2 linked regions of the Sediminicoccus rosea genome follow. The protein of the gene in region 1 interacts with the protein of each later gene in a pairwise test. Links are inferred from orthologs where the notes say so. Each region holds a gene or a part of one and is shown in the gene's direction. Other genes may lie near its edges.

What was found.
Region 2: the proteins of R9Z33_RS04285 (region 1) and grxD interact in binary tests that used the Escherichia coli proteins (3 or more experiments, as listed by UniProt). The link is inferred for Sediminicoccus rosea from one-to-one orthologs.

Annotation. Positions count from the first base shown.
Region 1 is NZ_CP137852.1:912,519-915,660, reverse strand. What follows is about bases 151-2,982. They hold R9Z33_RS04285 (BolA family protein), read left to right. Parts: upstream 151-1,344; coding sequence 1,345-1,620; downstream 1,621-2,982. Other genes in these bases: R9Z33_RS04280 (tripartite tricarboxylate transporter substrate-binding protein), read left to right, coding at 1,686-2,660; R9Z33_RS04290 (J domain-containing protein), read right to left, coding at 677-1,258; cobS (cobaltochelatase subunit CobS), read right to left, coding at 151-576. In the rest of the region: more of cobS, read right to left, coding at 1-150; fabD (ACP S-malonyltransferase), read left to right, coding at 3,052-3,142. UniProt on the Escherichia coli protein: Transcriptional regulator that plays an important role in general stress response. Has many effects on cell morphology, cell growth and cell division. Acts by regulating the transcription of many genes, including dacA (PBP-5), dacC (PBP-6), ampC and mreB.
Region 2 is NZ_CP137852.1:601,135-604,334, forward strand. The notes cover bases 1-2,890. They hold grxD (Grx4 family monothiol glutaredoxin), read left to right. Parts: upstream 1-1,221; coding sequence 1,222-1,560; downstream 1,561-2,890. Other genes in these bases: purL (phosphoribosylformylglycinamidine synthase subunit PurL), read left to right, coding at 1-937; R9Z33_RS02910 (BolA family protein), read left to right, coding at 957-1,190; R9Z33_RS02920 (DUF1796 family putative cysteine peptidase), read right to left, coding at 1,717-2,637; R9Z33_RS02925 (sugar O-acetyltransferase), read right to left, coding at 2,671-2,890. In the rest of the region: more of R9Z33_RS02925, read right to left, coding at 2,891-3,200. UniProt on the Escherichia coli protein: Monothiol glutaredoxin involved in the biogenesis of iron-sulfur clusters.

The DNA of each region.
Region 1 (3,142 bases):
GGCGGTGGCGAAGAGGCGGAACATCGGGTGCGGGCGGATCACGCGGTTCTGGTCGAGCAGCGTGAGCTTGCCCTCGACCTCGAGCACGCGCTGGATCACGAACATCACGTCCGGGCGGCCCGCGTCGTACTCGTCGAAGACCAGCGCGCAGGGATGCTGCAGCGCCCAGGGCAGGATGCCCTCGCGGAATTCGGTGATCTGCTTGCCATCCTTCAGGACGATGGCGTCCTTGCCGATCAGGTCGATGCGGCTGATGTGGCTGTCCAGGTTCACGCGGATGCAGGGCCAGTTCAGCCGCGCCGCCACCTGCTCGATATGGGTGGACTTGCCCGTGCCGTGGTAGCCCTGGATCATCACGCGGCGGTTGTGCGCGAAGCCGGCCAGGATCGCGAGCGTCGTCTCACGGTCGAAGCGATAGGAGGGGTCGAGCTCGGGCACATGCTCGGTGCGGACCGAATAGGCGGGCACCTGCATGTCGATGTCCACGCCGAAGACGTCGCGCGCGTTGACGGTGGTGTCGGGCATATTGATGGCTGAGGTGGGGCTCACATCGCCGCTCTGGGCCAGCTTGGTCATCACGCTTCCGCTTCGTTGGATGGAGGTGGGCATCTACAGGTCCGGATGATGTTAGGGCAGCCCGTGCGATTGGGCTACCCGGGCACCGCCGGGGCGTGGGTCAACCCGCATGGGCGGGCTCGGCGCGGCCGATCTTCTGGCGCAGCAGGGAATAGGCGCGGTTGATGTCCTTCAGCCGCTCCTCCGCGCTGCGGTCCCCACCATTGGCGTCGGGGTGGTAGCGCTTGGCCAGTTCCTTGTAGCGCGATTTCAGCGTCGCGGGGTCGAGCGGCCAATCCAGCTCGAGCAGGCCGAGTGCCGCGCGCAGCTCGGGTGGCGCCTCGGCCCGCGGGGGCGCGCGGCGCTTCTCCCGCGGGGCCGCGTCGCGCAGGATGCCGAGCGGGTCCGCCATGCGCTCGGGGTCGAGCCGCACGCCGCCCAACCGCCCCAGCGGCCAGGTCGGCCGCCCGCCCACCGTGTCGAGCCGGATGGCGCTCTCGATGTCGGAGGGCGCCATGCCGCGGTAGAAATCCCAGCCGGCGTTGTATTGCCGGACATGATCCAGGCAGAACCAGAGATACTCGCGCAGCGCCCGGTCCTTGGGCGCGCGATACTCGCCCGCCGCCGGGCAGTCCGGCGCGGCGCACGGCCGCGGCGGCGCCTTCGGGTCGGTCTGGGGTTGGAAGCTCGCACGCCGTGCCATCGGCTCGTTATGGGTGTGCCCCCCCAAGTTGGCAACCAAGTTAACAACAACTTGGCAAGCGCCCCGTCCTCTGGGATTCTGCACGGATGTCCCCACGCGCCGAACGCATCCATGCCGCCCTGACCCAGGGCTTCGCGCCCCTTCGCCTGGAGGTGGTGGATGACAGCCACCGCCATGCCGGCCATGCCGGCGCGCGGCCGGAGGGCGAGACGCATTACAGTGTCCTCCTGGTCAGCGAGGCCTTCATCGGCATGAACCGCGTCGCGCGCTCCCGCGCCGTGCACGAGGCGCTGGCCAGCGAGTTCGCCGGCGGCCTGCATGCCCTGGCCCTGACCCTGCGCGCCCCGGCCGAGGTCGCCTGACCCCTCGCATCGGGCCCGGGGATTGGGTAAACCCCAATTCATAAAAGCCCGATGGAGAAGCGCCCATGATCCCGATGCAACGCCGCGCCCTGCTGGGCGCGGGCCTCGCCCTCGCGACCCCTGCCCTTGCGCAGGCCCAAACCGTGGCGCGCAACGCCCGCATCGTCATCGGCTTCCCGGCCGGCGGCAGCTCGGACATCGTGGCGCGCCTCTATGCCGACCGGCTGCGCGGCGTCTATGCGCCGAACCTGATCGTCGAGGGCCGCGTGGGCGCCGCCGGGCGCATCGCCGTCGAGTTCGTCCGTGACGCCGACAAGGACGGCACCACCTACCTGCAGACGCCCGCCTCCATGCTGACGCTGCAGCCGCACATCTTCCCGCGCGACGTGCGCTATGACGCGCTGACCGACTTCATCCCCGTCAGCACCGTCTGCACCTTCCCGTTTGCCTTCTGCGTGCCGATGAACCACCCGGCCCGCACGCTCGCCGAATTCGGCACCTGGGCGCGGGCCCAGCCGAACGAGATCCCCTTCGCCTCGCCCGCCGCCGGGGCCAGCCCGCATTTCATGGGGCTGATGCTGGCCCAGGCGCTCGGCATCCGCATGACGCATGTGCCCTATCGCGGCGCCGTGCCCGCCGTGCAGGACCTGATCGCGGGCCGGCTCAACGCCTTCATGGGCGTGCTGGGCGATGTCTCGCCGCAGAACGGCGTGGGGCTGCGGATGCTCGCCGTCTCCTCCGCGCAGCGCAACCCGCGCTTCCCCGACGTGCCGACCTTCCAGGAACTGGGCCATCCGGCGCTGACGAAGGATGAGTGGTTCGGTGCCCTGCTGCCCGCCGGCACGCCGGCGCCGGTGGTGCAGGGCCTGTTCAACGCCATCACCCAGGTGGGCAACACGCCCGAGATGCGCGCCGCGCTGGAGCGGCTCGACTTCAATGTCGGCACCTCGGCCAGCCCGGCCGCCTTCGCCGCGCGCATCCGCCAGGAGCGCGAGGAATGGGGGCCAATCGTCCGCGCCTCGGGGTTCCAGCCGGAATAAGGAGCGGATCAGCCCGGCGCGAGGCAGGGGTTTTTTCCGCCCTCAAGCGCCGGGCGCCGCCTCCGGCGGCTTGGCTTCGCCGCGCCACTGGTGCGATGGGCCAGGAGGTCAGTTGGGCGGCGCCAGCCGCTGTGCGGCCGGATAGGATGTTGGGCCGCCCTCAAGCGCCGGGCGCGCGCTCCGCGCGCTTGGCTTCGCCGCGCCACGGGGGCGCTGGGCCATCCGCCCAGTTGGGCGGCGCCAGCCGCTGTGCGGCCGGATAGGCTTGGAAGGTGGGTTGGCCTGCCACTACCCCCACCATCCCTCCCTTTGCATCCCGCTTGCGCCCAGGTTGACTCACGCCCCCTTGGGCGCGAAGGGGCTTTCGTCACACGTCCATCACGGAACCGCCATGTCACTCGCTTTCGTCTTCCCCGGCCAGGGCAGCCAGGCCCCCGGCATGGGCCGCGACCTCGCCGAGGCCTTCCCCATCGCCCGCGAGA
Region 2 (3,200 bases), 310 kb from region 1 along the record:
GATCTGGGACCAGTATGACGCCCAGGTGGGCGGGCAGACGGCCAAGCGCCCGGGCCAGGCGGATGCCGCCGTGGTCCGCATCGAGGATCATGTCCGCGCGCTCGCCATGACCACGGATTGCACGCCGCGCTATTGCCAGGCGGACCCGCATGCGGGCGGGATGCAGGCGGTGGCCGAGGCCTGGCGGAACATCACCGCCGTCGGCGCCCTGCCGCGCGCCATCACCGACAACATGAATTTCGGCAATCCCGAGAAGCCCGAGATCATGGGGCAGTTCGCCTCGGCCGTGCGCGGCATGGCCGCCGCCTGCACCGCGCTCGACTTCCCGGTGATCAGCGGCAATGTCTCGCTCTACAACGAGACGGAAGGCCGCGCGATCCTGCCGACGCCGGCCATCGGCGGCGTGGGCGTGCTGGAGGATGTGGCCCAGGCGGTGGGCCTCGCCATGCCGCAGGGGGCTGCGATCATCCTGGTGGGCGAGACGGAAGGCTGGCTCGGCCAGTCCCTCTGGCTGCGTGAGGTCGCGGGCCGGGAGGAGGGGGCGCCGCCCCCGGTGGACCTGGCCGCCGAGCGCCGCAACGGCGATTTCGTGCGCGGGCAGATCCTGGCCGGCGCCGTGGCCGCCTGCCATGACTGCGCGGATGGCGGCCTGCTGGTGACGGTGGCCGAGATGTGCATGGCCTCGGGCGTCGGCGCCAGGCTGGAGGCCACGGGGGATCACGGCTTCTGGTTCGGCGAGGACCAGTCGCGCTACGTCGTGGCCGTGCGGGACGGCGCGGCCTTCCTGGCGGCGGCGCAGGCGGCCGGGGTGCCGGCGCGCAAGCTCGGAGAATCCGGGGGAGGGGACTTGGTTCTCGCCGGAAAGGGGACCATATCGGTCTCCAATCTGGTGGCGGCGCATGAGGCGACGCTGCCGAAACTGATGCAAGACGCGTGAACCGGGGGGTCTGAACACCATGCCGATGCAACCGGCCGAAATCGAGGCGCTGATCAAATCGGCCCTGCCCGACGCCCAGGTGACGATCGAGGACCTGGCCGGCGATGGCGACCACTACGCCGCGAAGGTCATCTCCGAGAGCTTCCGGGGCGTCTCGCGCGTCAAGCAGCACCAGATCGTCTATGCCGCGCTGCAGGGCCGGATGGGCGGCGTGCTGCATGCCCTCGCGCTGCAGACCAGCGCGCCCGACTGAACGCGACCACTTGCCAGAAGGAACTTCCAGGATGAGCGACGACGTCACCGCCCGCATCGAGGCGGACATCAAGTCCAACCCCGTGGTGCTCTACATGAAGGGCACGCCGGTCTTTCCGCAGTGCGGCTTCTCGGCCCGGGTCGTGCAGATCCTCAGCCATGTGGGCGCGCCCTTCAAGGGCGTGAACGTGCTGGAGGACATGGAGATCCGTGAGGGCATCAAGGCCTACACCAACTGGCCGACCATCCCGCAGCTCTATGTGCAGGGCGAGTTCGTGGGCGGCTGCGACATCGTGATGGAGATGTTCCAGTCGGGCGAGCTGCAGGCGATGCTGAAGGAAAAGGGCATCGCGACCAAGGCCGAGGCCTGATCCTTCCCTCAGCCGCGTGACGCGGGAGGCGTGTCTTCGGCACGTCACGCGCGTTCCGCGCGGCTGGCTTCCGGTCGCTGACGCGATCCGCCGGGCCGGTTCGGCCCGGATCCTCGGTGGGTGCCGGTGGCTGGGAGCCTTGCGGCCCCTGGCAAGCTACTTGCCGAGCTGCGGCGCGGCCAGGGCGCCGCGCAGCAGGACGATCTCGTCCAGCGGGTCCTTGAAGGCGATGCCTTGCGCCTCGGAGATCACCCGAGCGCGCAGGTAGCGGTGCACGCCGCGCGTCTGGCCCAGCTCCATCTCCGGGAAAGGCCCGGGCGGCGCGCCCTCGACCAGGGCGATCGTCACCAGGATCGCGCCGCGCGCCGAGCGGTCCAGCATGTCGGCCGTGTCGGCGAAGGTGGCGACGCTGTTCGCGTCCTCCTCCACCACTTGCAGCAGCATCTTGCCGTGCAGGCCACGCAGCGCCTCGCGGAAGCGCAGCGTCGCGCGCTCCAGCGTGGCATAGCCCGTCGGGTCCGAGGGGTCGAAGTGGTGGAAGATCGTCTCACCATAGAGCTCGGAGAGGCGGAGGTGGCGGCAGAGATGGCCGTCGCTCTCGGGCGGGCGCTCCTCCATCGGGATGGGCTCGTATTCGGAGGCCATGAGCAGGCCGGCGCAGTCATCCACGATGGCGTCGCGCACCGCCTCGGCCGGGATGGTCATCCAGTCGAAGGGGCCGGCCCAGCGGCGCAGCCCGGCGCGCTTGAGCATGCCGGCGACGCGCGGCGTGCAGCCGGCGCCGATGCAGGCGAGCGGCGAGGGACGGGAGGCGAGGCCGGGGGCGATGATCGCCTCCATGCCGCGGCCGCCCAGCGTCGTCATCAGGCGGTTCTGCGCCTCGGGGCTGGTGTAGATGATGCGGATGAAGTCGGTGACGACCTCATCCAGCGATTCATTGACGCCGCGGCGCGCCAGCTCATCCGTGAAGGCGGCAAGCCAGGTGGGGTCCACCGAACGGCCGAGGAAGCTGACATGGGTGGCGCGGACCAGCGCCTCCAGGACTTCGCGCTGCGGGATCTGCGGAGGGATGGGCATGGCATTGCGTGTGCCGCCGAAGCGGGGGCGGCGTCAACCGGTGCGGGGGCGAGCAGGGTTGCCCATGACGATGGCGCCAGGCGCCACGTCGCGCGTGACCACGCTGCCCGCACCCACGACCGCGCCCTCGCCGATGGTCACGCCGGGCAGCAGGATGGCGCCGCCACCGATCCAGGCATCGGCGCCGATCCGCACCGGACGGCCGAATTCCAGCCCGGCGCGACGCGTGGCGGCGTCACGCGGGTGATCGGCCGCGTAGATCTGCACGGCAGGGCCGATCTGTGCGCGGTCGCCGATCGTGACCTCGACCACGTCGAGGATCACCACGTTGAAATTCAGGAAGGCGCCGGCGCCCAGCCGGATGTTGAAGCCATAGTCGCAATGGAAGGGCGGGCGGATGACGGCGCCGGGGCCGACGGCGCCGAGGCGCCCGGCCAGCAGGGCGTGGCGGGCTTCGGCGGTGAGGCTGTGGGAGGTGTTGTAGCGGCCAAGCCAAGCGAGGGTCGCGGCCATCTCGGCCTGCAACTCCGGATCATCGGGCCGGTAGTTCTGGCCCGCGAGCA